4 regions of the Streptomyces deccanensis genome follow, and region 2 is predicted to be linked to each of the others. Evidence: riboswitches for the same ligand, from Rfam matches in the RefSeq annotation. Region 2 holds a riboswitch; each other region holds the start of a gene.
The links. A riboswitch is a leader RNA that binds a small molecule or an ion and turns the genes downstream of it on or off. The one in region 2 is predicted to bind cobalamin.
Positions count from the first base shown of each region.

Region 1: another riboswitch for cobalamin. It lies ahead of L3078_RS03110 (energy-coupling factor ABC transporter permease); the one in region 2 lies ahead of cobN (cobaltochelatase subunit CobN).
Region 3: another riboswitch for cobalamin. It lies ahead of L3078_RS30635 (ribonucleoside-diphosphate reductase subunit alpha); the one in region 2 lies ahead of cobN (cobaltochelatase subunit CobN).
Region 4: another riboswitch for cobalamin. It lies ahead of L3078_RS10715 (cobalamin biosynthesis protein); the one in region 2 lies ahead of cobN (cobaltochelatase subunit CobN).

Region 1 is NZ_CP092431.1:681,512-688,653, forward strand. It holds gene L3078_RS03085 (glycoside hydrolase family 43 protein) at 1-492, shown strand, start outside; gene L3078_RS03090 (endonuclease/exonuclease/phosphatase family protein) at 479-1,384, opposite strand; gene L3078_RS03095 (ArsR/SmtB family transcription factor) at 1,490-1,849, opposite strand; gene L3078_RS03100 (MFS transporter) at 1,973-3,313, shown strand; gene nicT (Nickel transporter NicT) at 3,310-4,434, opposite strand; cobalamin riboswitch at 4,657-4,839, shown strand; gene L3078_RS03110 (energy-coupling factor ABC transporter permease) at 4,870-5,589, shown strand; gene L3078_RS03115 (energy-coupling factor ABC transporter substrate-binding protein) at 5,586-6,059, shown strand; gene cbiQ (cobalt ECF transporter T component CbiQ) at 6,065-6,814, shown strand; gene L3078_RS03125 (energy-coupling factor ABC transporter ATP-binding protein) at 6,811-7,142, shown strand, end outside.
Region 2 is NZ_CP092431.1:9,246,913-9,254,054, forward strand. It holds gene L3078_RS40705 (precorrin-2 C(20)-methyltransferase) at 35-1,525, opposite strand; gene L3078_RS40710 (precorrin-8X methylmutase) at 1,522-2,154, opposite strand; gene cobG (precorrin-3B synthase) at 2,250-3,611, opposite strand; cobalamin riboswitch at 3,692-3,822, shown strand; gene cobN (cobaltochelatase subunit CobN) at 3,898-7,142, shown strand, end outside.
Region 3 is NZ_CP092431.1:6,863,118-6,870,259, forward strand. It holds gene L3078_RS30620 (GlxA family transcriptional regulator) at 1-582, opposite strand, end outside; gene L3078_RS30625 (hypothetical protein) at 676-849, shown strand; gene L3078_RS30630 (ribonucleotide-diphosphate reductase subunit beta) at 874-1,884, opposite strand; gene L3078_RS30635 (ribonucleoside-diphosphate reductase subunit alpha) at 1,884-4,367, opposite strand; cobalamin riboswitch at 4,492-4,627, opposite strand; gene L3078_RS30640 (GNAT family N-acetyltransferase) at 4,691-5,197, opposite strand; gene L3078_RS30645 (nucleoside hydrolase) at 5,280-6,266, opposite strand; gene mctP (monocarboxylate uptake permease MctP) at 6,532-7,142, opposite strand, start outside.
Region 4 is NZ_CP092431.1:2,396,106-2,403,247, forward strand. It holds gene L3078_RS10690 (class II aldolase/adducin family protein) at 1-100, opposite strand, end outside; gene L3078_RS10695 (lysozyme) at 275-1,024, shown strand; gene L3078_RS10700 (inorganic phosphate transporter) at 1,215-2,477, shown strand; gene L3078_RS10705 (hypothetical protein) at 2,506-2,727, shown strand; gene L3078_RS10710 (hypothetical protein) at 2,827-3,093, opposite strand; cobalamin riboswitch at 3,309-3,461, shown strand; gene L3078_RS10715 (cobalamin biosynthesis protein) at 3,560-4,501, shown strand; gene L3078_RS10720 (cobyric acid synthase) at 4,498-6,006, shown strand; gene L3078_RS10725 (putative cobaltochelatase) at 6,170-7,142, shown strand, end outside.

The DNA.
Region 1 (7,142 bases), 8.6 Mb from region 2:
ACCACGTATCTCTACTGGGGCAACACCGAGGCGTACGGCGTCCCGCTCGACGCGGACATGGTGTCCTTCGACCCGGCGCGGGTACGGCGGTTCACCCCGGGGAACTTCCGCGAGGGCGCCTTCGTCGTCAAGCGGCGGGGCGTCTACTACTTCATGTGGTCGGAGGACGACACTCGCAGCGAGGACTACCGCGTCGCCTACGCCACCGGTCCCACCCCGCTCGGCCCGTGGACCGAGAAGGGGGTGATCCTGCGCAAGCGCCCGGAGTACGGGATCCTCGCCACCGGCCACCACACGGTGGTGAACGTCCCCGGGACCGACGACTGGTTCATCTGCTACCACCGGTTCGCGATACCGGGCCCCGGCACCCCGCGCGGTGACGGCGTCCGCCGTGAATCCACCCTGGACCGCCTGGTGTTCGCGGCGGACGGCTCGATCGAGGAGGTCGTGCCGACGCTGGAGTCCATCGGTCCGGTGGTCAGCCCAGGGTGATCCGGGCGGCGACCGGCAGGTGGTCGCTGCCGGTGGCGGGCAGGGCGCGGATGTCGGCGACGGTCGCCGAGCGGGCCATGACCTGGTCGATCCGGGTGAGCGGGAAGGCGGCGGGGTAGCTGAAGGCGAACCCGCGCTCCGCCACGTTCATCCGTGTGGTGAGCGGCGCGAGACCCCGGTCGTCGACCGTGCCGTTGAGGTCGCCCAGCAGGATCACCGGGTTCCGCGGCTCGGCGGCGACGGCCCGGCCCAGCAGGCCGGCGCTCTCGTCACGCCACCGCGACGCGAGTCCGCCCGCCCCGACGCGGACGGACGGCAGGTGGGCGACGTACACCGCGAGGTCGCCGTGCGGGGTGCGGACCGAGGTCCTGAGCCCCCGCCTCCAGTCCTCCTCGATCCCCTCGGGCTTGATGTCCAGCGCGCGGGCGCCGGTGAGCGGGTGCCGCGACCAGAGTCCGACGGTGCCCCGGACCGCGTGGTGCGGGTACTCGGGGGCGAGGGTCCGCTCGTAGACCGGCAGTGCCGTGGGCACCAGTTCCTCCAGCGCGATGAGGTCGGGCCCGGCGTCGGCGAGGGCGCGGGCGGTGCCCGCCGGGTCGGCGTTCTCGTCGCTGACGTTGTGCTGCACCACGACCAGCTCGTTCGGGCCGGGCCGTGCCCCGGGCAGCAGCAGCCCGCCGAAGGTGTACGTCCAGGCCGCCACCGGCAGCAGGAGGGCCAGCAGCGCGACGGCCGAGCGGTGCAGCAGGCCCACGGCGAGCAGGACCACGGCCACCAGGCCGAGCCAGGGCAGGAACGCCTCCAGCAGACTGCCCAGCCGGCCCACGGAGTTGGGGATGGCGCGGGGGAACAGCATGAGCCCGGCGGTCGGCACGGCCACCACGGCGCTCAGCCGGCCGACAGCGGGGCGGTCCGGCCTCACGCGCTCACCTTCCGGGCGGGCCGCCCCCGGTGCCGGAGGCGGGACGGCGGATCCTCGGCGGTCATGGGGCGTCCCTCAGTCGTGCGGTGCCTGGCCGCTGACCCGGTGGTCGGCGTGGCTGAGCGCCTCCACGACCAGGCGCTTGAGATGCCCGTCGGCGAGGCTGTAGTGGATGTGACGCCCTTCGCGGCGGGTGTCCACGAGCCCGGCGAGCCGCAGCTTCGCCAGGTGCTGGCTGACGGCCGTGCGGGACGCCTCGCAGCGGTCGGCCAGGGAGCCGACGTCCGACTCGCCCTGCGCGAGCAGCCACAGCAGATGCAGCCGCGTCACGTCGGAGAGCATCGCGAACACTCCGGTCGCCTCGGTGAGCCGCGCGCTGTCGGGGGCGCGCAGATGCGCACCGGACGCAGATGACACGGCATGGCGTTCAGGCATGCGCCCAGGGTAGGCGCTCCGGCCGGGGAGGACGCCTTTCCGGCCATCATGTGCGCAGGTGCGCACATGATGGCTACACTCGGTCGGACCGACCGTGGCGCCACGCCGAGGGGAGCCCCGCACATGCTCGACGTCCTGCGTCACCGCGCCTACCGGCGGCTCTTCACCTCTCAGGTGGTCGCCCTGGTGGGCACCGGGCTCGCGACCGTCGCGCTCGGGCTGCTGGCGTACGACCTAGCGGGCGCCGACGCCGGGTCCGTCCTCGGCATGGCCCTCGCGATCAAGATGGTGGCGTACGTGGTGATCGCCCCGGTCGTCGGCGCGGTCGCCGACCGGCTGCCGCGCCGGGCGCTCATGGTGACGGCGGACCTGCTGCGCGCGGGGATCGCCGTGTCACTGCCGTTCGTCGGCGAGGTGTGGCAGGTCTACGTCCTGGTGTTCCTGTTGCAGTCCGCGTCGGCCGTGTTCACGCCCACGTTCCAGGCCGTGATCCCCGACGTGCTGCCCGAGGAACGCGACTACACGCGGGCCCTGTCGATGTCCCGGCTCGCCTACGACCTGGAGAGCCTCTTCTCCCCCGCCCTCGCGGCCGCGCTGTTGTCCGTGACGACCTACGACGGCCTGTTCGGCGGCACGGTCCTCGGTTTCCTCGCCTCGGCCGCCCTGGTCGTCTCCACCGCCCTGCCCGAGCGGGCCGCCGTCACCACCCCGCGCACGGGCGGCGCGTACGCCAGGGCCACCGCCGGCACGCGCCTCTTCCTGGGCGTGCCCGAGCTGCGGGCCCTGCTCGCGCTGAACCTCGCGGTCGCGGCGGCCGGGGCGATGGTGACGGTGAACTCCGTCGTCTACGTCCGCGATGTGCTGGGCCTGTCGGCGGGCGCCGTGGCGCTGGCGCTCGGGGCCTACGGGGCGGGGTCGATGACCGTGGCGCTGGTGCTGCCCCGGGTGCTGGACAAGGTGCCGGACCGGGCCGTGATGCTGCCGGGCGCGCTGTCGCTGGCCGTCGTCTTCGCCGGGCTCGGGGCCGTCACGGGCGCGCAGGGCGGGAGTTGGCGGCTGCTCGGGCTGCTGGTGCTCTGGGCCGCGTTCGGGGCCGCGTGCTCGGCGGTGCTCACTCCGGCCGGGCGGCTCGTCCGCCGCTCGGTGGAGCCCGGTGCGCGGACGGCCGCGTTCGCCGCGCAGTTCTCCCTCTCGCACGGCTGCTGGCTGCTGACGTATCCGCTGGCCGGGTGGCTGGGGGCGGCGGCCGGGCTGAACTGGGCGGTGCTCGCCCTGGGTTCGCTCGCCCTCGGCGCGGCGCTGCTGGCCGTACGGCTGTGGCCGGCGGGGTCGACGGCCGACGCGCCCGCGGCCCATGTGCACGCCGACCTCCCCTTCGGTCACCCCCATCTGGTGGGAGCCCGGCGCGTCCCGACCGGCTGGCGGCACAGCCACGGCCACCTCGCGGACGGGCTGCATGCCTAGGGCGTGGTCCATTTCTCCTCGATCCGCGCGAACCGCCAGACCAGCAGGGCGACCGCCCAGGTCGCGAAGAAGAGGCCGACGACGACATAGCCGACGGTGTTGAGGTCGAGGCCGGAGACGTCGTCCCAGAAGGCGCCGTGCAGACGGGCCTTCTCGGCGACCAGGCCGAGGAGTTCGACCGTGCCGATGACGAGGGCGACGGCCACGGACAGACCCGTGATCACGAGGTTGTAGTAGACCTTGCGGACCGGCCGGGAGAACGCCCAGCCGTAGGCGAAGTTCATGAACGTGCCGTCCACGGTGTCGAGGAGGGACATCCCGGCGGCGAACAGGACGGGCAGACACAGGATCGCGTACCAGGGCAGTCCGGAGGCGGCGCCCGAGCCGGCGAGCACCAGCAGCGCGACCTCCGTCGCCGTGTCGAAGCCGAGGCCGAAGAGCATGCCGACGGGGTACATCTGCCAGGGCTTGGTGAGGGACCGCATCAACCGTCCGAGGAGCCGGTTCATCAGGCCCCGGCTGTTCAGCCGTTCCTCCAGCGCGGCCTCGTCGAAGGTTCCCGAGCGCATCTCGCGGAACACCTTCCAGATCCCCACCATGATCACCAGGTTGACGACGCCGATCACGTACAGGAACGTCCCGGAGACGGTGGTGCCGATCCAGCCGGACACGTCGTGCAGCGCGGAGCCGTCGTCGCGGACCGGTCCGGCGAGCGCCTTGACGCCGAGGGTGAGGAGGAAGGTGAGGACGAGCACGATCGACGAGTGGCCGAGGGAGAACCAGAAGCCGACCGACAGGGGGCGTTGCCCCTCCCCCCTCAGTTTGCGGGTGGTGTTGTCGATGGCGGCGATGTGGTCGGCGTCGAAGGCGTGCCGCATGCCCAGGGTGTAGGCGGTGACACCCATACCGATACCGAAGGTCTTGCTGCCGACGCTGTAGTGCTCGGGGGCGACGATCACCACCAGGGTGAACCAGCCGACGAGGTGCAGCGCCAGGATGAATCCGGCCATCCCGCCCAGGCTCGCCCACTCCTTGCGCGACATCGAGGCGCGGATCCGCCGCCATGAGAACCCGCCCGTCCCGGGGGTGGCCGAGGGGGCGGTGTCGGTACCAGGAGCCATGGGGCGTGGGCCTTCTCTTCGTGCGGGCGGTCGGGCCCCCTCAGCCTTGTGCGCCCATTTGGCAGCTGCAACTTTGTCGCAGTAAAGCTCCCGTCTGTTTTCGGTCAGGTGGGGGCTCTTGGCGTGACGTGGGGCGTACGCCGGAGTGTGAGCCGGGGTGTGAGCTGTCGCACGGCGCCCGCGCGCCCCTCGCCTCCGCTTGTCAGCGTCCTTATGCGGGCATTACTGTCACCACGCCTTGGTGAACGGGAAATCCGGTGTGATGCCGGTGCGGCCCTCGCCACTGTGATCGGGAAGTCCGGCTCCGGTCCTCACGGACAGCCACTGGGTCTTCGGACCCGGGAAGGCGGAGCACGGGCGGTGTCACCCGTAAGCCAGGAGACCGGCCAAGGCGCGTCAACCATCCACGAGGTGCTGGAGAGGGTCTGCTGAGCCATGCACATAGCCGAGGGTTTCCTTCCTCCGGCGCACGCGATCGCCTGGGGCGTCGCGTCCGCGCCGTTCGTCGTCCACGGAGTCAGGGCACTCACCCGTGAAGTCAGGGAACACCCCGAGAGCACACTGCTGCTCGGCGCCTCCGGGGCCTTCACGTTCGTCCTGTCCGCGCTGAAGCTCCCGTCCGTCACCGGGAGTTGTTCCCACCCCACCGGCACCGGACTCGGTGCCATCCTGTTCCGGCCGCCGATCATGGCGGTCCTCGGCACCATCACCCTGCTCTTCCAGGCCCTGCTGCTCGCACACGGCGGTCTGACCACGCTCGGCGCCAACGTCTTCTCGATGGCGATCGTCGGGCCCTGGGCAGGGTACGGCGTCTACCGGCTGCTGCGACGCTTCGACGTGCCGCTGATGGTGACCGTGTTCTTCGGCGCGTTCTTCGCCGACCTGGTCACCTACTGCGTCACCAGCGTGCAGTTGGCGCTCGCGTTCCCCGACCCGAGCAGCGGCTTCCTGGGCGCGCTCGGCAAGTTCGGCTCCATCTTCGCCGTCACCCAGATCCCGCTCGCGGTCAGCGAGGGGCTGCTCACGGTGCTGGTGATGCGTCTGCTGGTGCAGTCGAGCAAGGGCGAACTCACCCGGCTCGGCGTGCTCCTGACCGACCGGCGGAACCGCGTAGGGACCGGGACGGAGAACGAGACCGAGGCGGTGGCCCGATGAAGCGGAACACGAAGATCAACGCGCTGCTGCTGCTCGCCGTGGCCGCGCTCGCCGTCCTGCCGCTGGCCCTCGGTCTCGGCGACCACAAGGAGGAGCCCTTCACGGGCGCCGACGCCGAGGCGGAGACGGCGATCACGGAGATCGAGCCGGACTACGAGCCGTGGTTCTCCCCCCTCTACGAACCGCCGTCCGGTGAGATCGAGTCGGCGCTCTTCGCCCTCCAGGCCGCCCTCGGCGCGGGCGTCCTCGCCTACTACTTCGGCATCCACCGGGGCCGGCGCCAGGGCGAGGCCCGGGCCCGGGCCCTGCTGGACGCGTCTGAGGCCGCCGACACGGCCCCGGCGCGGCCGTTGGACGCGGCGGTCACGACGACGCCCGCGAACGCGGCGGTCGCGGCCTCCACGGCGACGGCGTCCGGCGACGACGGCTCGGCCGGTGGCTCCGGGGAGTCCCCCGCCGGGCGGGGCTGACCCGGGTGCTGCCGATCGACGTGGCGGCGCACAGCAGTCGCTGGCGCCGCCGCCATCCCGTGGACAAGGCCGTGCTCGGGCTCGGCCTCACCGTGCTCGCGATCTCCCTGCCCCCCTGGCCCGGCGCGGCCCTGGTCCTGCTGACCGCGCTCGTGGTGCTGCTGGGCCCCGCGGGCGTGCCCGGCCGTCGGCTGTGGCGGGCCTACCGGGTGCCGTTGGGCTTCTGTGTGACCGGCGCGCTGCCGCTGCTCGTCCAGGTGGGCGGTCCGGACGGGTTCCTCACCCCCGCCGACGGCGGACCGGTCCGCGCGGCGGAGCTGCTGCTGCGCACCTCGGCCGCCTCCCTCGGCGTCCTCCTGTTCGCCTTCACCACCCCCATGTCGGACCTGCTGCCCCGGCTGGTGCGGGCCGGGGTGCCCGCGCCGGTCGTGGACGTGGCCCTGGTCACGTACCGGATGAGCTTTCTGCTCCTGGACTCCGTGCGCCGGATCCGGGAGGCGCAGGCGGCCCGGCTGGGGCACACCACCCGGGCCGCCACCTGGCGTTCCCTCGCCGGGCTCGGCGCCACCGCGTTCGTCCGGGCCTTCGACCGGGCGGCCCGGCTGCAGACCGGGCTCGCCGGACGCGGGTACGACGGCACCCTGCGGGTCCTGGTGCCCGAGGCCCGGGTGTCCGTGCGCTTCACCGCGGCCAGTGTCGTGCTCCTCGCGGCCGTGGCCGCCCTCACCCTCGTCCTGGAAAGGCCGCTGACATGAGCGAGCCCGTGCTCGTCGCCCTGCGGGGCGCCTCGTTCGCGTACGAGGACGGACCGACCGTGCTCAACGACCTCGACTTCGACGTGCGCGAGGGGCGCGCCCTCGCCCTGCTCGGCCGCAACGGCAGCGGAAAGACCACGCTGATGCGACTGCTCAGCGGCGGACTGCGGCCCCGTACGGGCGAGTTGACGGTCGAGGGGCACCCGGTGACGTACGACCGCAAGGGTCTCACCCGGCTGCGGACGACGGTCCAACTGGTCGTGCAGGACCCGGACGACCAGCTCTTCGCGGCCTCCGTCGCGCAGGACGTGTCGTTCGGCCCGCTCAA
Region 2 (7,142 bases):
GCTCACGCCCGTCCGCCGCACGCCCTCGTCCCGCTCACGCCTCCGGATACCGGCGCGGCGTCCAGACGATCTCCTCGCCGTCCCCGCGCCGGACCGTCCGGGTCTGCGAGGAGCCGACCAGCAGGATCGTGCGCATGTCGACCTCGGCCGGGTCCAGCTCGGCCAGCCGTACGATCCGTACGCGCTCACCGGAGCCGCCCACGTCCCGCGCGACCACGACCGGCGTGTCCGGTGCCCGGTGTTCGAGGAGCAGCTCGCGCGCCTTGCCCACCTGCCAGGTCCGGCTGTGCGACCCGGGGTTGTAGAGGGCGAGCACCAGGTCCGCCGAGGCCGCCGCGCGCAGCCGCTCGGCGATGACCTCCCACGGCTTGAGCCGGTCGGAGAGGGAGATCGTGGCGTAGTCGTGGCCGAGCGGGGCGCCCGCGCGGGCGGCGGCCGCGTTGGCGGCGGTCACCCCCGGCAGCACCCGCACCGGCACGTCCGCGTACTCCTCCTGCGCGGCGACCTCCAGCACGGCCGTCGCCATGGCGAAGACCCCCGGGTCGCCCCCGGAGACCACCGCGACCCGCCGCCCGCGCCGGGCCAGGTCGAGGGCGAACTCGGCACGCTCCGACTCGACCCGGTTGTCCGAGCCGTGCCGCACCTGACCCGCCCGGCGCGGCACCCGTTCCAGGTACGTGGTGTAGCCGACGAGGTCGTCGGCGGCGGCGAGCGCGCCCCGCGTCTCGGGCGTCAGCCACAGCGGACCGGCGGGCCCGGTCCCCACGACCACGACCTCGCCCCGCTCCCGCGCCTCGGGCCGCTCGACGTCGACCTGGCTGGGCAGCACGGCCACCGAGAAGTACGGCACCGACTCCGGGTCCACGTCCGCCAGTTCGGCGAGCCGCTCCCCGGCCATGGTGGCCCGCTCCACATAGCGGGCCTCACCGAGCCGCCCCGAACTCCCCAGCGCGCTCCGCACCTTGGTGAAGGTGCGCCCCAGCTTCATCACCACGGCCACGTCGGTCGCGGCGAGCCGCGCGGTCAGCTCCTCCTCCGGCAGGGTGCCCGGCAGGATCGTCAGCACCTCCTCGCCCTCGGCGAGCGGGGTGCCGAGCCGGGCCGCCGCCGCCGACACGGACGTGACACCGGGGATCACCTCGGTGTCGTAGCGGTCGACCAGCCGCTTGTGCATGTGCATGTAGGAGCCGTAGAACATCGGGTCGCCCTCGGCGAGGACCGCGACCGTGCGCCCGGCGTCGAGATGTGCCGCGAGCCGGGCCGACGCCTCCGCGTAGAAGTCCTCCATCGCACCCTTGTAACCGCCGGGGTGGTCGGTGGTCTCCGTCGTCAGCGGATACATCAGCCGTTCCTCGATGTGGTCGGCGCGCAGATGCTTCGCCGCGATCGAGCGGGCGATGGAACGGCCGTGCCGGGCGCAGTGATACGCGATCACGTCCGCCTCGGAGATCACCTCGACGGCCCGCACGGTCATCAGGGACGGGTCACCGGGGCCGAGCCCCACCCCGTACAGCTTGCCGCTCACTCTTCCTCACTCGCGATCGCGTTGAGCGCGGCGGCGGCGATGGCGCTCCCGCCGCGACGGCCGCGTACGACGAGGTGCTCCAGGCCCGACGGGTGCTCCGCCAGCGCGTCCTTGGACTCGGCGGCGCCGACGAAGCCGACCGGCACACCGATGACGGCGGCGGGCCGGGGCGCGCCCTCGTCGATCATCTCCAGCAGCCGGAAGAGCGCGGTGGGCGCGTTGCCCACGGCCACCACCGAGCCCTCCAGACGGTCCCGCCACAGCTCCAGCGCGGCGGCGCTGCGCGTGGTGCCCAGCTTCGCCGCCAGCGCGGGGACGGCCGGGTCGGAGAGCGTGCACAGCACGTCGTTGTCGGCGGGCAGCCGCTTGCGGGTCACCCCGCTGGCCACCATCTTGACGTCGGTGAAGATGGGCGCCCCGGCCCGCAGGGCCTCGCGGGCGCGGGCCACCACGTCGGGCGTGTACGTCAAGTCCCGTACCAGGTCGACCATTCCGCAGGCGTGGATCATCCGGACCGCGACCTGGCTGACATCGGCGGGCAGGGCCGCGAGGTCCGCCTCCGCGCGGATGGTGGCGAAGGACTGCCGGTAGATCGCCGGGCCGTCCTTCTCGTAGTCGTAGGTGGTCACGGTGGTCTTCTCGCTGCTCTCGGTCGTCGTACGGGGGGCGTTCGTGCGGGGATCGTGCGTGCGGGTGTCGTTCGTGCGGGTGTCGTTCGTGGTGCTCATGAGGTGATCGCCGTCAGGGCGTCGGCGAGTTGCCCGGGGTCGGCCATGGACGCGGTGCGCGGGGCCTGACCGGGAGCCGTGCGGGACAGCTCGTAGCCGCCGCCCCCCACCGCCACCACGTCGACGTGTTCACCCCGGGGGTGGCCGCAGCGGCGTTCGCAGCCGGACCAGTACAGGGGGAGCCCGGCGCGGCCCGCCGCCTCCAGAGTCTCGGTCGCGTCCGCCCGTACGTCCGCCAGGGACTTGGCGCAGCCGGGGCGTCCGATGCAGGCGCCGACGCGCAGCCAGGGGGAGGCGGGATCGGTGACGAGGCCGGTCACCGAGAGCCGGGCGAGCGCGTCGGTCGCCCGCTCCTCGTCCAGACCCGGTACGGGGACGACGACTCCGCGCCAGGGGGTCAGCCGCAGCTCACGGGAGGAAGCGGTGGCCGCCAGTGCGGTCAACTCCCGCCACTGGAGCGGGGTGAGGCGACCGAGCGGGACGTGTACGGAGAGGGCGTCGCCGACAACTCCCGGCGGCGGGCCGTCGGGTCCGGGGGGCGGGCCGTCGGTCGCGGCCGATGGGCCGTCGGGTCCGGCCGCGGTCGTCCCGCTCCCGTCGCCGACCCGGATCGCGGTGTCGACGCCGACGGCCGTCAGCCGGTTCCGGACCTCGTGGAGCAGCGCGTCCTGGGAGGGGAGTTCGGTCACACGCCAGACCCGCGCCCCGCTCTGCCGCGCCGCCTCCAGGAAGGTCTCGGCGGCGGCGAGCGCGGCCCGGGCCGCGTGCTCACCGGGGACCGACAGGCTCTCGCCGGCCGTCCCCAGGCTCAGCAGCGCGCCGTCGCCCCCGGTCGCCCGGACGGTCACATCGGCGTCCAGCGCGGCCACGTCCCCCCGCCCGTCGTCGAGCGCGAACAGGAACCGGCCCGACAAGCGCCGCGCCGCCTCGCTCGCGCACAGCGCGGTGTCCAGGGCGGTCAGCCAGGGCCGTACGTCGCGCAGACCGCGTCCGTCGAGACCGGACAGGGGCGAGGCGACGATGTTGCGCACCCGCTCGTGCCCGGCGGACGGCAACAGCCCCGCCGCGTCCAGCGCTTCGGCCAGCTCGCCCCCGCAGCCCTCGGGCAGCCCCCGCAGCTGCACATTGCCCCGGGAAGTGAGGTGAAGATCACCGTCCCCGAGCCGTCGCGCCGCCTCGGCGAGCGCCTCGGCCTGGCGGACGGTCAGCACACCACCGGGCACCCGGACCCGGGCCAGTGCCCCGTCGTCCGCCGCATGCAGCCGCAGTGTCCCCGGGCAGGCGTCGCCACGGTCCCGTGTGACCGCTGTGGCCTGGGACGATGAACGCAGGGGAGGCGTGGACATGGCGGCGAGCATACCCACCGGCACATCGGACGTATCCTCCGCCCTTTTGGGGCAGCCTTCCTTTTGAGGCGACCCTTACTATGCTGCTCGGTGGATCATCCGGTCCATCGACGCCACCACGGCGACAGGGGAGGAAGCCCGGTGTGAGTCCGGCGCGGTCCCGCCACTGTGAGCCCGTCCCAGGAGGGTCGGGCGAGTCAGGAACTCCCTTCCCCGTACCCCTCGGCCCGCCCGAGCAGGGGAGACTTTCGATTCGACACCGCCCGGGGCGCGGACCCCGAGGAAGGCCAGCAGCCGCATGCAGCCATCGTCCGGGGAGCGCTCCGCGCAGCCCCGCATCCTGCTCCTGTCGACCTCCGACACCGACCTGCTCAGCGCCCGCGCGGCCGCCGGCCCGGTCCCCTACCGCTTCGCCAACCCCTCGCGCCTCGCGCTGGAGGACCTCCCGGCGCTCCTCGACGGCACCGACCTGGTCGTCGTACGCCTCCTCGGTGGCATCCGCGCCTGGCAGGACGGCCTCGACCTGCTGCTCGCCGACGGCCGCCCGGTCGTCGTCCTCACCGGTGAACAGGCGCCCGACGCCCAGCTGATGGCCGCCTCCACCGTCCCGGTCGGCATCGCCGCCGAGGCCCACGCCTACCTCGCCCACGGCGGCCCCGCCAACCTGGAGCAGCTGGCCCGCTTCCTCTCCGACACGGTCCTGCTCACCGGCCACGGCTTCGACGCGCCCGCGCCCGCGCCCTCCTGGGGCCCACTGGAGCGCACCGCCCGCGACACCGCCGACGGCCCGACCATCGCCGTGCTCTACTACCGGGCCCACCACATGAGCGGCAACACCGCCTTCGTGGGCGCCCTGTGCGAGGCGATCGAGGACAAGGGCGCCCGCGCGCTCCCGCTGTACGTGGCCTCCCTGCGGGCCCCCGAGCCCGAGCTGATCGAGGAACTCCGCGCCGCCGACGCCATCGTCACCACCGTCCTCGCCGCAGGCGGCACCAAGCCCGCCGAGGCGTCGGCCGGCGGCGACGACGAGTCCTGGGACGCTGGCGCCCTCACCGGCCTCGACGTGCCGATCCTCCAGGCCCTGTGCCTGACCGGCTCGCGCGCCGCCTGGGAGGAGAACGACGAGGGCGTGTCCCCGCTCGACGCGGCCAGCCAGATCGCCGTCCCCGAGTTCGACGGCCGCCTGATCACCGTCCCGTTCTCCTTCAAGGAGATCGACGAGGACGGACTCCCGGCCTACGTCGCCGACCCCGAGCGCGCCGCCCGCGTCGCCGGGATCGCCGTACGCCACGCGCGCCTGCGCCACATCGCCAACGCGGACAAGCGCCTCGCGCTCGTCCTCTCCGCCTACCCGACCAAGCACTCCCGCATCGGCAACGCGGTCGGCCTGGACACCCCCGCCAGCGCGGTCGCCCTGCTGCGCCGACTGCGCGGGGAGGGCTACGACTTCGGGACGGACGCCGAGGTGCCGGGTCTGGCCTCCGGCGACGGCGACGAGCTGATCCGCGCGCTGATCGAGGCCGGCGGTCACGACCAGGACTGGCTGACCGAGGAGCAGTTGGCTCGCAACCCGGTCCGGATCCCGGCGGCCGACTACCGCCGCTGGTACGCCGAACTCCCCGAGGAACTGCGCACGTCCGTCGAGGAGCACTGGGGCCCGCCGCCCGGCGAGATGTTCGTCGACCGCAGCGCCAACCCGGAGGGCGACATCGTCCTCGCGGCACTGCGCTTCGGCAACCTGCTGATCCTCATCCAGCCGCCGCGCGGCTTCGGCGAGAACCCGATCGCGATCTACCACGACCCGGACCTCCCGCCCTCCCACCACTACCTGGCCGCCTACCGCTGGATCGCGGCCCGCGCCGAGGACGGCGGCTTCGGCGCCGACGCGATGATCCACCTCGGCAAGCACGGCAACCTGGAGTGGCTCCCCGGCAAGAACGCCGGCCTGTCCGCCGCGTGCGGCCCCGACGCCGCCCTCGGCGACCTGCCGCTGGTCTACCCGTTCCTGGTCAACGACCCGGGCGAGGGCACCCAGGCCAAGCGCCGCGTGCACGCCACCCTCGTCGACCACCTCGTGCCGCCGATGGCCCGCGCCGACTCCTACGGCGACATCGCGCGCCTGGAGCAACTCCTCGACGAGTACGCCCAGATCTCCTCCATGGACCCGGCGAAGCTGCCCGCGATCCGCGCCCAGATCTGGACCCTCATCCAGGCCGCCAAGCTCGACCACGACCTCGGTCTGGACGACCGCCCGGAGGACGACGGCTTCGACGACTTCCTGCTGCACGTCGACGGCTGGCTCTGCGAGGTCAAGGACGCCCAGATCCGCGACGGTCTGCACGTCCTCGGCAACCCCCCGGCGGACGCCGACCGCGTCAACCTCGTCCTCGCCATCCTCCGCGCCCGCCAGATCTGGGGCGGCACCCAGGCCCTGCCCGGCCTGCGCGAGGCCCTCGGCCTCGACGAGTCCGCCGCGACCCGCACGACCGCCGACGAGGCGGAGGACAAGGCCCGCGCGCTGGTGCAGGCGATGGAGGACGCGGGCTGGGACCCGGCCGCCGTCCCCACGGTCGTGGCGGCGAACGTCCCCGCCGAGCGCGGTGAACAGGTCGCCGCCATCCTGGAGTTCGCCGCCCGCGAGGTCGTGCCCCGGCTCGCGGCGACCACCGCCGAACTCGGCCACACCGTCCACGCCCTGAACGGCGGCTTCGTCCCCGCCGGCCCCTCGGGCTCCCCGCTCCGGGGCCTGGTCAACGTCCTGCCGACCGGCCGGAACTTCTACTCCGTCGACCCCAAGGCCGTCCCCTCCCGCCTCGCCTGGGAGACCGGCCAGGCCCTCGCCGACTCGCTGCTGGAGCGCTACCGCGCCGACAACGGCGAATGGCCCACGTCGGTCGGGCTGTCGCTGTGGGGGACGAGCGCGATGCGCACGGCCGGCGACGACGTGGCGGAGGCGCTGGCCCTGCTCGGCGTCCGCCCCGTCTGGGACGACGCCTCGCGCCGCGTGACCGGCCTGGAGGCCGTCCCGGCCGAGGAGTTGGGCCGTCCCCGGGTCGATGTCACCCTGCGCATCTCGGGCTTCTTCCGTGACGCGTTCCCGCACACCATCGGGCTGCTCGACGACGCCGTACGCCTCGCCGCGTCGCTCGACGAGCCGGCCGAGGTCAACCACGTCCGCGCCCACGTCCAGGCGGACCTCGCCGAGCACGGCGACGAACGCCGGGCCACCACCCGGATCTTCGGCTCCCGACCCGGTACGTACGGCGCGGGCCTGCTCCAGCTGATCGACTCCCGGGACTGGCGCACCGACGCCGACCTCGCCGAGGTCTACACGGTCTGGGGCGGCTACGCCTACGGCCGGGAGCTGGACGGCCGTCCGGCCCGCGAGGAGATGGAGACCGCCTACAAGCGGATCGAGGTGGCCGCGAAGAACACCGACACCCGCGAGCACGACATCGCCGACTCCGACGACTACTTCCAGTACCACGGAGGCATGGTGGCCACCGTCCGCGCGCTGCGCGGCACGGCCCCCGAGGCGTACAT
Region 3 (7,142 bases), 2.4 Mb from region 2:
GCGGTGCGGTGGTACCACCATGCGCCGGGCGATCCTGTTCGCCACCTCCGGCCCCTGCTCCTTGCGGACGATGTGCAGACAGGCGTCGATACCGGCCGCCGTGCCCGCCGAGGTGATCACCGGGTCCGCGTCCACGTACAGCATGTCCGGCTCGACCACCGCGCGCGGATACTGCCGGGCCAGCTCCTCGGCGTGCCGCCAGTGGACCGTGCAGGGCCGGCCGTCCAGCAGTCCGGCCGCGCCGAGCACGAAGACGCCCGAGCACACGCTCAGCACCCGGGCGCCCCGGTCGGCGGCCCGGCGGAGCGCGTCCAGCAGCTCGGCCGGGTAGATCCGGTGCACATAGCTGTCGCCCGCCGGTACGACCACCAGGTCGGCCTCTTCCAGCCGGTCCAGGCCGTGCTCCGTGGAGACGGTGAAGCCCGCGTGCGTCCGCAGGGTCGGGCCCTCCGCCGACGCGACCGCGAAGTCGTACACCGGCAGGCCCTCGTCGCTGCGGTCGAGGCCGAAGACCTCGCAGACGACGCCCAGTTCGAAAGGATGCACGCCCTCCATGAGGATGGCGGCCACGTTCTTCAGCATGCTGCCAGTGTGCCTCGGGAGTGGCAGGAATTCGAGGGGGTGCGGCAGTCCTGCCACTGTTTGTCAGGAGTGTTCGGCGCGACAGTGGTGTCCATGGATACGACACAGCTGCAAGGACTCATCGGAACACTGGCCGTCCTCGGACTCCTCGCCCTGGTGGTACTGCCCGCGATCATCGGCGCCGTGCACGACCGGCGCGTCGACCGGCAGCTCCAGCGGGCGGCGGAGGCGCGGCGGGCGTCGCACCACGTCGCCCGCCCCGCCTGACCGCCCAGGAGTTCCGAGGACCCCCTAGAAGTCCTCGTCCAGGTCGACGGTGCCCTCCACCGCGACCTGGTACGCGGACGGACGCCGCTCGAAGAAGTTGGTCAGCTCCTGCACGCCCTGCAACTCCATGAAGGAGAAGGGGTTCTCCGAGCCGTACACCGGCGCGAAGCCGAGGCGCGTGAGCCGCTGGTCGGCCACGCACTCCAGGTACTGCCGCATCGACTCGGTGTTCATGCCCGGCAGACCGTCACCGCACAGGTCGCGCCCGAACTGCAGCTCGGCCTCGACCGCCTCCCTCAGCATGTCCGTGACCTGCTGCTGGAGCTCGTCGTCGAAGAGCTCCGGCTCCTCCTTGCGGACGGTGTCCACGACCTCGAAGGCGAAGGACATGTGCATCGTCTCGTCGCGGAACACCCAGTTGGTGCCGGTCGCCAGGCCGTGCAGCAGGCCCCGGCTGCGGAACCAGTAGACGTACGCGAAGGCGCCGTAGAAGAAGAGGCCCTCGATGCACGCCGCGAAGCAGATCAGGTTGAGCAGGAATCGGCGGCGGTCCGCCCGGGACTCCAGCCGGTCCAGCTTCTCGACCGAGTCCATCCATCGGAAGCAGAACTCCGCCTTCTCCCGGATGGAGGGGATGTTCTCCACGGCCGCGAAGGCCGCCGACCGGTCCTCCGGGTCGGGGAGGTAGGTGTCCAGGAGCGTCAGATAGAACTGGACGTGCACGGCCTCCTCGAAGAGCTGGCGGCTCAGATAGAGCCGGGCCTCCGGGGAGTTGATGTGCTTGTAGAGGGTCAGCACGAGGTTGTTCGCCACGATCGAGTCGCCCGTCGCGAAGAACGCGACCAGACGGCCGATCAGGTGCTGCTCGGCCGGGGAGAGCTTCGCGAGGTCGGAGACGTCCGAGTGGAGGTCGACCTCCTCGACGGTCCAGGTGTTCTTGATCGCGTCCCGGTAGCGCTCGTAGAAGTCCGGGTAGCGCATCGGGCGGAGCGTCAGCTCGAAGCCGGGGTCGAGGAGATTCTGGTTGCTGGACATCACTGGCAGGCCTCGCAGGACTCGGGGTTCTCAAGAGAGCAGGCGACGGCGTCCGGGTCGGCCGACTGCTGGACGGGGATGGTCTTCTCGGGCTGCTGCGCCTGGGCCTGCGTCTGGCCCTGTGCCGCGCGGGCGATGCGGGTCGCCGGGCGGGAGCGCAGGTAGTACGTGGTCTTCAGGCCCGACTTCCAGGCGTACGCGTACATCGAGGAGAGCTTGCCGATGGTCGGCGTCTCCAGGAAGAGGTTGAGCGACTGCGACTGGTCCAGATACGGCGTGCGGGCGGCGGCCATGTCGATCAGACCGCGCTGCGGGATCTCCCAGGCCGTGCGGTACAGCGCCCGGACGTCGGCCGGGATCCACGCGAAGTCCTGCACCGAGCCGTTCGACTCGCGCAGCGCCTCACGGGTGCGCGCGTCCCAGACGCCCAGCTCCTTCAGGTCCTTCACCAGGTACGAGTTGACCTGGAGGAACTCACCGGACAGCGTCTCGCGCTTGAACAGGTTCGACACCTGCGGCTCGATGCACTCGTACACCCCGGCGATCGAGGCGATGGTGGCCGTCGGCGCGATGGCGAGGAGCAGGGAGTTGCGCAGGCCCGTCGTCGCGACGCGCTCACGCAGGGCCGCCCAGCGCTCCGGCCAGGTGGTCTCGACGTCGTAGTGGTCGGGGTGCAGCACCCCGCGTGCCGTACGGGTCTTCTCCCAGGCCGGCAGCGGGCCGGACCGCTCGGCGAGATCGGCGGATGCCTCGTACGCGGCGAGCATGATCCGCTCGGCGATCCGGGTGGAGAGCGCCTTCGCCTCGGGGGAGTCGAAGGGCAGCCGCAGCTGGAAGAAGACGTCCTGGAGACCCATCGCGCCGAGCCCGACCGGACGCCACTTGGCGTTGGAGCGGCCCGCCTGCTCGGTCGGGTAGAAGTTGATGTCGACCACGCGGTCGAGGAAGGTGACGGCGGTGCGGACGGTCGCGTCCAGCCGCGCCCAGTCCATGTCGCCCGTCGCCCGGTCGACGAACGCGCCCAGGTTCACCGAGCCCAGGTTGCAGACGGCCGTCTCCCCGTCGTTCGTGACCTCCAGGATCTCCGTGCAGAGGTTGGAGGAGTGGACCACATGGCCCGGCTCGGCCGTCTGGTTCGCCGTGCGGTTGGCGGCGTCCTTGAAGGTCATCCAGCCGTTGCCGGTCTGTGCGAGGGTGCGCATCATCCGGCCGTACAGGTCACGGGCCGCGATCGTCTTCCTCGCCAGGCCGTCCGCCTCCGCCTTGCGGTACGCGGCCTCGAACTCCGCGCCCCACAGGTCGACCAGCTCGGGCACGTCGGACGGGGAGAACAGCGACCACTGCTCGTCGGCGGCGACCCGGCGCATGAACTCGTCCGGGATCCAGTGCGCCAGGTTCAGGTTGTGCGTACGCCGGGCATCCTCGCCGGTGTTGTCGCGCAGCTCCAGGAACTCCTCGATGTCGGAGTGCCAGGTCTCCAGGTAGACCGCGGCCGCGCCCTTGCGCCGGCCGCCCTGGTTCACGGCGGCGACCGAGGCGTCCAGCGTCTTCAGGAACGGCACGATGCCGTTGGAGTGGCCGTTGGTGCCCCGGATCAGCGAACCGCGCGAACGGATGCGGGAGTACGACAGACCGATGCCACCGGCGTGCTTCGAGAGGCGGGCCACCTGGTGGTAGCGGTCGTAGAGGGAGTCGAGCTCGTCCAGCGGGGAGTCGAGGAGGTAGCAGGACGACATCTGGGGGTGTCGCGTACCGGAGTTGAAGAGCGTGGGGGAGGAAGGGAGGTAGTCGAGGCGGCTCATGAGCCCGTAGAGCGCGGCGACTTCGTCGAGGGCGCGCAGGCCCGCCTCCGTGTCGGCTCCCGTGTCCTCGGCCAGGCCGGCGGCGACCCGCAGCATGAAGTGCTGGGGGGTCTCGACGACCTTGCGGGTGAGGGGGTGCCGGAGCAGGTAGCGGCTGTGCAGGGTGCGCAGACCGAAGTAGCCGAAGCGGTCGTCTCCGGCCGGGTCGATCAGGGCGTCGAGACGCTCGGCGTGGGCGCGGACGAACGCGGCCGTACGGTCGGCGACGAGGCCCTCCCGGTGGCCGACGGCGATGGACTCGGTGAACGTCGTGACACCCTGCGAGGCCGCCTCGGCACGGATGTCGACGGCCAGCAGCCGGGCGGCCAGTCTCGAATAGGCGGGGTCCTCGGCGATGAGGCCCGCGGCGGCCTCCGTGGCCAGCTCACGCAGCTCCGCGACCATCTCGGCGGAGGACGCGCGCACCGACCGGCCGCGCAGCGCGGCGGCGGCGACCCGGCCGGGATCGGCGTCGGGGAGGTCGGCGGTCAGCTCGGTCAGGGTCCGCAGCAACGCGGTACCGGGACCGTCGGTCTCCGACGCCGGGTCGGCTGACACCGGGTCGACGGGCACCGGCTCGGCTGAAGCCAGGTCGGCTGAAACCGGATCGGCCGACACCGGATCGGCTGGCGCGATGGTCACGTGGGGCTCTCCCTCGCTCGGCTGGGGGCCCTGCGGAGGGCAGGCGGCAGCACACGAGCGCACGGGAGCGTCGCGTCCACCGGCCCATTCCACGAGGCCCGGACGTCACGGCACCCGGACCGGACGGCCGGGCGCACTGTCGGCAGGTGTTCGGACTGAACAGGCGTGCACATATGGCGATGAATGCACGCGAGTACACCGTTGCGGGACAGCTCCGGATTCACACCGGATTCCCCTGCGGCGACAGCGAGCATGAGCATACATCTAGTGCCGGGGCGCGGTGTCACCCCCACATGTTGTGTCGCGTTCGGTTTCGCAGGGTGTCAGAGCGTCAACTCATAGGTGATCAGCGTGATGTCGAGAAGGTCGGGGAGGGGGTTCCAGTCGCGCTCAGGTGTGCGAGTGAAGCCCAGCCGTCCGTAGATGCGATGGGCCGCGTGCATGCTCCGCTGGGTCGACAGAACGACGCGCACACAGCCCTCGACGGCGCGGGCACGCTCCAGGCAGGCCCGCACGAGTGCCTCGCCGACACCCCGCCCTCGGGCTTCCGGGGACACCGCGAGCATCCGTATCTCGGCCTCCCCCGCGCGGGCGATGTCGGCCATGGGCCCGCCCGCGGGGACGAAGGTCACCCCGCCCAGCACCTGCCCGTCCGCGACCGCGACGAGCACCTCGGCCTCGGCCGCCCGCTTCGCCACGTCCCGCAGCTCGTCGAGGTACCGGTCGCTCTCCCCGAAGTCCAGCAGTCCGTCTCCGAGGTAGGCCTGGGCGGTGATCTCGCCGAGCGCGGCGTACTCGTCGGGAGCCGCCGGCCTGATCGTGATGTCCATGCGTCGCAGTGTGCACGAGGGGCGGCTGCGCGGGTCGGCGGTTTTCCACAGGGGCCGCCGTCCGTCGGACTATCGGATTTTGTCAGGCCGTCGCAGGCCACCTGGGCAGCGTCGTCACGAAGTCCGAGCTGAAGTCGCGGGTGCCCGGCCCGAGCGCGACGCGGCCGGTGGCGCGCAGACGGGCGGTCAGGGCAGGGGACTCGGAGTAGTAGACGCGCCGGGCGGCGGCCGGCACGAACACGGTCTGGCCGCGCGTGAGTTCGCTCGCGCACTCCACGACGACGGCACCCTCGGCCACCTCGACGAACGCCTCGTCACCGCACACGCCCACGGCCAGCGGATCGTGCAGCGGACAGGTGCCGTCCCCGCCGTGGCGGGTGTAGGCGTCCATGTAGGTCCGCATCAGCCGCGCGGCGAGGGCGGTGCCGGGGCCCGCGGCCTCCAGCGCGGCGAGGTCCTCGGGGCGGAAGAGCCAGCGGTGCGAGGCGTCCAGGTCGACCATGGTGAACGGGATGCCGGAGGAGAGGACGATCTCGGCGGCGTCCGGGTCTGCCCAGATGTTGAACTCGGCGACGGGGGTGAAGTTGCCAGGGACCTGGGCGGCGCCGCCCATGAACACGAACCTGCGGACGCGGTGGGCGAAGTGCGGGTCCTCCAGCAGGGCGATGGCCACGTTGGTGAGGGGGCCGGTGGCGCAGACCGTCAGCTCGCCCTCGTACTCCCTCGACAGGCGGAGCAGGGCCTGGGCGGACGACTCCGTGGGGTGGGGGGCCGTCGAGTCGGGGAGGGTTTCGCCGCCGAGGCCCGCGGGGCCGTGGAAGGCGGATGCCTCGCGGTAGGGGAGGCGGGAGAGGGGGCGGCCGGCGCCTCTGTGGACCGGGACGTGGGGGTCGATGCGGAGGGCTCTGGCCAGGGCTCGGGCGTTGGTGTAGGTCGCCTCGGCGGGGAGGTTGCCGCCGACGGAGGTGTATGCCTTGAAATCCCACAGGTCGGTGCCCAGGAGGTACTGGAGGGCTACGGCGTCGTCGATGCCGGGGTCGCTGTCCAGGACGATCGGGGGGCGGGTCACCGCTTCAGCGTAGCCGGGTGTTTTGCGCCCCCGCCGCCCCTACCCGTCCCATCCTCCAGGGGCTGCGCCCCTTTGACCCCCATGCGTCCGTCCGGTGGGGCTTCTCGCGCAGTTCCCCGCGCCCCTGAAAAAGCAGGGGCTGCGCCCCGTGCTTTTTCGGGCCGAAAGGCCGTAGGCCTTTCAGGGGCGCGGGGAACTGCGCGACCAGCCCCCACCCACCCGCACCCGACAACGCACCGGACGCGGGGTCGGCCGGAGGCCACGCCTAGTGGCTCGAGCCCGCCGTCGCCGGAGGCAGTTCGACCTGGACGCCCGGGTCGCCCGCGTCCGCCGTGTAGTCCTGGGGCCTGGTCTCGTCGATGCCGTCGGGAGCCTTCGCGGCCCGTAGGACGAAGGTGAGGATCACCGTGACCACGACGTTGAGGACGAAGGCCGTCAGGCCGATGTAGCCGATCTCGCCGATGCCGGGGATCTCGGCGGACGAGCCGCCGAAGTGCTTCTGGGTCGGCGAGGCCACCCCGTACGCGGCGATCGTCCCGTACAGCATGCCGACCGCCCAGCCCGCGATGAGGGCCCAGCGGTGGAACCAGCGGGTGAACAGGCCGCCGACCAGGGCCGGGAAGGTCTGGAGGATCCAGATGCCGCCCAGGAGCTGGAAGTTGATGGCGACCGTCTTGTCCATGGTGAGCACGAAGGCCAGCGCACCCACCTTCACCAGCAGGGACACCAGCTTGGAGACCTTGGTCTCCTGCGCGGGCGTGGCGTCCGGCTTGATGAAGTCCTTGTAGATGTTGCGGGTGAAGAGGTTCGCCGCCGCGATGGACATGATCGCCGCCGGGACCAGGGCGCCGATGCCGATGGCCGCGAAGGCCACAC
Region 4 (7,142 bases), 6.9 Mb from region 2:
CGAGCTCGTCCCACGCGTGCGCCACGTCGTCCGGCACACCGCGCCGCCGCACGTCCCGCTCGTCCCGCTCGCCCCCGGCGTTCCCCTGCTGCTCGACCATGCCGCGATCCTGCCAGGCGGCGGACGGTGACGGGTCCGTGGAAGCGCGGAGCCGGAGGGTCATATACGCATACGTCACCCGGAGTTGGTGATTGGCCGATGATCGACCGGGATTCGGTGATCTTCCAGTAATCTCCGGGTGTTTTGTCGCACAAACGCCATTCCGGGGGGAAGTATGGCCATCGCTCTCCAACCGTTCCGCCGCCGCCACCGCGCGTTCGCCGCCTCCGTCGCGGCCCTCGCCCTGGGGGGAACCGCTCTCGCCGAGCTCCCTGTCTCGGCCGCCGCCCGGCCCAGGGGGCACGACGTCTCCTCGCACCAGAAGAGGGTGGACTGGTCGAGCGCGAAGTCGAAGGGCGCCCGGTTCGTCTACGTCAAGGCGACCGAGTCCACCACCTACCGCAACCCGTACTTCGGCCAGCAGTACAACGGCTCGCGCGAGGCGGGCCTGATCCGGGGCGCGTACCACTTCGCGCTGCCCCACCAGTCGTCCGGGACGACCCAGGCCCGTTACTTCGTGGACAACGGGGGCGGCTGGCGCGCGGACGGCTGGACGCTGCCGCCGGCGCTCGACATCGAATACAACCCGTACGACAGGAAGAGGAAGTGCTACGGCCTGAGCGACGGCGCGATGGTCGGCTGGATCACGTCGTTCAGCGACGAGGTGAAGCGCCTCACGGGCCGCCGCCCGGTGATCTACACGACCACCCACTGGTGGAAGACCTGCACCGGCAACAGCCCGGCCTTCGGCAGGAACCACGCGCTGTGGCTGGCCCGGTACGACTCCTCCGGGGCGGGGGAACTGCCCGCGGGGTGGAAGGTCTGGACGATCTGGCAGTACGACAACGGCAGCGGGAACCTGCCGGGTGACCAGAATCTCTTCAACGGGTCGACGAAGCGGCTGAAGCAGTTCGCCCGGGGGTAGCGGACCTCGATATTCCGCCTCAGTTCGAAGGTCGGACCGCCGTCCCGCCGCGCCCCGACGGCCCGCCCGTCCGCAAGCGGAGCGGCGACACCTCGTTCATTACACCCGTACGCCTGTCCTAGTTCATCTTCCGTTCACCCAGGTTGCCTACGGTCCACATGCCACTGACGTCCGAAAGAAGCCCGGGTAAATGGAAAACTTCTCGCTGATCCTCGCGATCGTGGTCGTCACCGCGCTTGCGTTCGATTTTACGAACGGTTTCCACGACACCGCCAACGCGATGGCCACCACCATCTCGACCGGCGCCATGAAGCCCAAGGTCGCGGTGGCCATGTCCGCCGTGCTCAACCTTGTCGGCGCGTTCCTGTCCATCGAGGTCGCCAACACCATTTCCAAGGGGCTCGTCGACGAGTCCGGCATACAGCCAGAGGTCATATTCGCGGCGCTCGTGGGCGCCATCCTCTGGAACCTGCTGACCTGGCTGGTCGGGCTCCCCTCCAGCTCCTCGCACGCCCTGATGGGCGGCCTCGTCGGCGCCACCATCGCCTCGGTCGGCGTCAGCGGCGTGCACGGCGACGTGCTCGTCACCAAGGTGCTGATCCCCGCCGTCGCGGCCCCGCTGGTCGCCGGCATCGCGGCGATGCTCGCCACCCGGCTGACCTACAAGCTCGGACAGCACACGAGCGAGAAGGCCTCCGGCAAGGGCTACCGCGCCGGTCAGATCGCCTCCGCGGGCCTGGTCTCGCTGGCCCACGGCACCAACGACGCCCAGAAGACGATGGGCATCATCACCCTCGCCCTGGTGGCCGGCGGCGCCCTCGCGCCCGACTCCGACCCGCCGGTGTGGGTCATCGTCTCCGCCGGTCTCGCCATCGCGCTCGGCACCTACCTGGGCGGCTGGCGCATCATCCGCACGATGGGCAAGGGCCTGACCGACCTCCAGCCGCAGCAGGGCTTCGCCGCCCAGACCAGCGCGGCCACGGTCATCCTGGCCTCCTCGCACCTCGGCTTCTCGCTCTCCACCACGCACTCGGTCTCCGGTGCGGTGATGGGCGCGGGCCTCGGCCGCAAGGGCGGGGTGGTCCGCTGGTCCACCGCGACCCGGATGTTCGTCGCGTGGGGTCTGACCCTGCCGGCCGCCGCGCTGGTCGCCGCGCTCGCCGAGTGGGTGACGTCCTTCGGCAGCTGGGGCACGGCCGTCGTCGCGGTCTTCCTCATCGCCTCCAGCGCCGCGATCTGGGTGATCTCGCGCCGTGAGGTCGTCGACCACACGAACGTCAACGACACCGAGGAAACGCCCGGTGTGGTGACCACGGCGATGGCCGCCGTGACGCCGCCGCCCACCGCCGCCGTGGCCGAGGAGCTCGCGGCGACCATCCCGGCACCCGCGGCCGCGGCCGCCGCCGAGACCCCGGCCCCGGCGAACTCGTCCGCGCCGACGCCCGCCGTCTGAGCCCCGCGACCTCCTGAGGAAGATCACCATGCACATCGACTGGGCAGCCCTGGGCTCCGTCTTCGGAGTCAGCCTCGTGGTCACCGTGGCCCTCGTCGGCCTCTTCACCCTGGGGATCGTCGGCCTCTCCAAGCGGGAGGCCGCGACCGCCGCCGGCACGTCGCCCGCGCTCGCCACGACAGCGGCGTACGCCTGCTTCGCGGCCTGCACGGCGGCGGTGGGTTACGGGATCTACCTGATCATGGCCTGAGGCCACGTTCACCCGCTCCACCTCGCACGACACACAGAAGCGCACCCCTCGTACCGTTCGATCCGGTACGAGGGGTGCGTCGTCGGTCCGCAGCCGGCCTCAGCGCTCCCCCGGCCTGCGCGGCCGGGGGGTGAGCCCCCACCACAGGCCCGCCCCCGTGGCGAGCAGGGCGGTCACCGCCGGCCAGACGACGGCCCGCGCCTCCGTCGCCGGCACCAGCAGGGCGGCGAGAGCTCCCATCCCCACGGCCAGGACTCCGGCGACCGTGCTGAAGAGCACCAGCGGGGCGGCCGCGGACAACAGCGTCCGCCGGTCCCTCGACGCCCTCGCACGCGCCACGGCGAATGTCTCGGTCCGGTCTTCCATCGCGTGTACCTCCCGTCCCCCGAACGGTTCGTCAAGAGCCGTCCGTACCCGGGTCCACAAGCCCCGCCAGAAAACCACACCACGCGGCGTGACGGAAGGAGTGCACAGCGTTCTGATGCCAGTTGGACGCACCGGGATGCGGCGCTCCCGCGTCGAGGACCAGCGGTGTGGGGCTCGGCACACCGTCGCGCCGCAGGTCAACAGCGAGTTGACGGGTCTCGAAGGGGCGTGGTGGACTGCCGGGGCCATGTACGACGGCAGGAGAGGAAGCCGGTGCGAGTCCGGCGCGGTCCCGCCACTGTCACCGGGGAAGCAACTCGACGCGTCTCCCGGGAGCCAGGAACTCTCGCCGTCGGTCTCGTCGAACCAGGGCGTGGACACCCTGAGTGAGGACATATCGCCATGTGCGGCTGCCACTTGAGTCCCAGCACCGGATCCGCGTACGCCCTCGCGGTCGGCTGAACCCGTGCGTGCCGATCGCGTCTTCGCGTACGGCGCCACCGCCGGACTCCTCGGTGATCTGCTGCTCGGTGATCCTCGCCGGGGGCATCCGGTCGCCGCGTTCGGGCGGGCCGCCGGTGCCGTGGAGCGGGTGCTGTGGCGGGACCACCGGGGGTGGGGCGCGCTGCACACCGCCGTGTGCGCGGGTGGCGCCGTGGCGCTCGGGGCCGTGGCCTCGACCGCCGTACGGCCGTCGCGCGTGGCCTCCGTCGCGTTGACCGCCGCCGCCACCTGGGCCGTCGTCGGGGGGACTTCGCTCGCGCGGGAGGCCCGGACGATCGGACGGTCCCTCGACGCGGGGGACGTCGAGGGCGCGCGGGCCCGGTTGCCTCACCTGTGCGGGCGGGACCCCCAGGCGCTCGACGCGGACGGGATCGCGCGGGCGGTCGTGGAGTCCGTCGCCGAGAACACCTCCGACGCGGTGGTGGGGGCGCTGGTCTGGGGAGCCGTGGCGGGAGTGCCCGGGCTGGTCGGGTTCCGGGCCGTCAACACGTTGGACGCCATGGTCGGTCACCGGTCGCAGCGGTACCGGCGGTTCGGCTGGGCCTCCGCGCGGCTGGACGACGTGGTGGGGTGGCCGGGGGCCCGGCTGACGGCGGTGCTGGCCGCCGCCTCCGGTGGGGACGCCCGGGGGGCCGTACGGGCCTGGCGCGCGGACGCGGGCAAGCACCCGAGCCCCAACGCGGGGCCCGTGGAGGCGTCGTTCGCGGGGGCGCTCGGAGTGCGGTTGGGGGGCACGTTGTCGTACGGGGGGCGGGTCGAGCATCGGCCTGTGCTGAATGGAGAGGGACGCGCCGTCGTCGTGGGGGACATCGAGCGGGCCGTTCGGTTGTCCCGGCGGGTGGGGTGGCTGGCGCTGGGGATCGGTGCGGGTGTGTCGCTGCTGCGGTCGAGGAGTCGAGGATGAGTGGCGGACTGCTGGTGGCCGGGACCACCTCCGACGCCGGGAAGAGCGTCGTCACCGCCGGGATCTGCCGGTGGCTGGTGCGGCAGGGGGTCAAGGTCGCGCCGTTCAAGGCGCAGAACATGTCGCTCAACTCCTTCGTGACGAAGGAGGGCGCCGAGATCGGGCGCGCGCAGGCCATGCAGGCGCAGGCGTGCCGGGTGGAGCCCACCGCGCTCATGAACCCCGTGCTGCTGAAGCCCGGGGGCGAGCGCAGCAGTCAGGTCGTGCTGCTCGGGAAGCCCGTGGGTGAGATGAGCGCGCGCGGCTATCACGGCGGGCGGCAACAGCGGCTGCTCGGGACCGTGTTGGAGTGCCTCACCGAGCTGCGGGGCACGTATGACGCGGTGATCTGCGAGGGGGCCGGCTCTCCGGCCGAGATCAATCTGCGGCGCACCGACATCGTCAACATGGGGATCGCCCGCAACGCCGGGCTGCCCGTGCTCGTGGTCGGTGACATCGACCGAGGTGGGGTGTTCGCGTCGTTCTTCGGGACCGTCGCACTGCTCTCCCCCGAGGACCAGGCCCTCGTCGCCGGGTTCCTCGTCAACAAGTTCCGGGGCGACGTCTCCCTGTTGGAGCCGGGGCTCGACATGCTGCGCGGGCTCACCGGGCGACGGACGTACGGGGTGCTGCCGTTCCGGCACGGGCTCGGGATCGACGAGGAGGACGGGCTGCGGGTCTCGCTGCGCGGGACGGTTCGGGAGTCGAACGTCGCGCCGCCCGTCGGGGAGGACGTGCTGCGGGTCGCCGTGTGCGCGGTGCCGCTGATGTCCAACTTCACCGATGTGGACGCGCTCGCCGCCGAACCCGGTGTCGTCGTGCGGTTCGTGGACCGGGCCGAGGAGTTGGCCGACGCGGACCTCGTCGTCGTGCCCGGCACTCGGGGCACGGTGCGGGCGCTGGAGTGGCTGCGGGAGCGGGGGCTGGCCGACGCGCTGGTGCGCAGGGCCGCCGAGGGGCGGCCGGTGCTCGGGATCTGCGGCGGGTTCCAGGTGCTCGGCGAGCGGATCGAGGACGAGGTCGAGAGCCGGCTCGGGCGGGTGGACGGGCTCGGGGTGCTTCCCGTGCGGGTCCGCTTCGCCGTGGAGAAGACACTGACCCGGCCCGTGGGCGAGGCCCTCGGTGAGCGGGTCGAGGGGTACGAGATCCACCACGGGGTCGCCGAGGTGCTGGGCGGCGAGCCCTTCCTGGACGGGTGCCGGGTCGGGCAGACCTGGGGCACGCACTGGCACGGGTCGCTGGAGTCGGACGGGTTCCGGCGGGCCTTCCTGCGCGAGGTGGCGGCGGCTTCGGGGCGGCGGTTCGTGCCGGCCCCCGACACGTCGTTCGCCGAGCTGCGCGAGGAGCAGCTGGACCGGCTCGGCGATCTGATCGAGGAGCACGCGGACACGGACGCGCTGTGGCGGCTCATCGAGTCGGGCGCGCCGACGGGGTTGCCGTTCGTACCGCCGGGGGCGCCGGGATGAGGGCGCCGGGTCGCCCTCACCAGGAGAGGAAACTTCGTCTGCCGGCCGGTGGGGCTTCTCGCGCAGTTCCCCGCGCCCCTGAAAGGCAGGGGCTGCGCCCCGTTCCTTTCATCCCGCCCGTCCGCCCCCGTCTCGCTCATTCACCTCTAGGAGGTATCACCGCGTGAGCACGCACTTCCCCTTCACCGCCGTCGTCGGGCAGGGCGATCTGCAACTCGCCCTGCTCCTCAACGCCATCTCCCCGCGTATCGGCGGCGTGCTGGTGCGCGGTGAGAAGGGCACCGCCAAGAGCACCGCCGTGCGGGCGCTCGCGGCGCTGCTGCCGCCGGTGGAGGTCGTCGTCGGCTGCCGGTTCTCGTGCGACCCCGTGCAGCCGGACCCGACGTGTCCGGACGGGCCGCACGAACCGGCGTTCGAGACCCGGCCGTCCCGCATGGTCGAGCTGCCCGTCGGCGCCTCCGAGGACCGGCTCGTCGGCGCCCTCGACATCGAGCGGGCGCTGTCGGAGGGCGTGAAGGCCTTCGAGCCGGGCCTGCTCGCGGACGCGCACCGGGGCATCCTCTACGTCGACGAGGTGAACCTCCTCCACGACCACCTGGTCGACCTGCTGCTCGACGCGGCCGCGATGGGCGCCTCGTACGTGGAGCGCGAGGGCGTCTCCGTACGGCATGCGGCGCGGTTCCTGCTGGTCGGGACGATGAACCCCGAGGAGGGCGAGCTGCGGCCGCAGTTGCTCGACCGGTTCGGGCTGACCGTGGAGGTCGCGGCCTCGCGGGAGCCGGACCAGCGGGTGGAGGTCGTCCGGCGGCGGCTCGCCTACGACGACGACCCGGCCGGTTTCGCGGCCCGTTGGGCGGACGAGGAGGCCGGTGTACGTCAACGGGTCGTCGCGGCACGGGAGTTGCTGCCGTCCGTGGTGCTGGGCGACGGGGCGCTGCTGCAGATCGCGGCGACCTGTGCGGCCTTCGAGGTGGACGGGATGCGGGCCGACATCGTGATGGCCCGGACCGCGACCGCGCTGGCCGCGTGGGCCGGGCGGACCGAGGTCCTCGCGGAGGACGTGCGCCAGGCGGCACTGCTCGCACTGCCGCACCGGAGGCGGCGGAATCCCTTCGACGCGCCCGGCCTCGACGAGG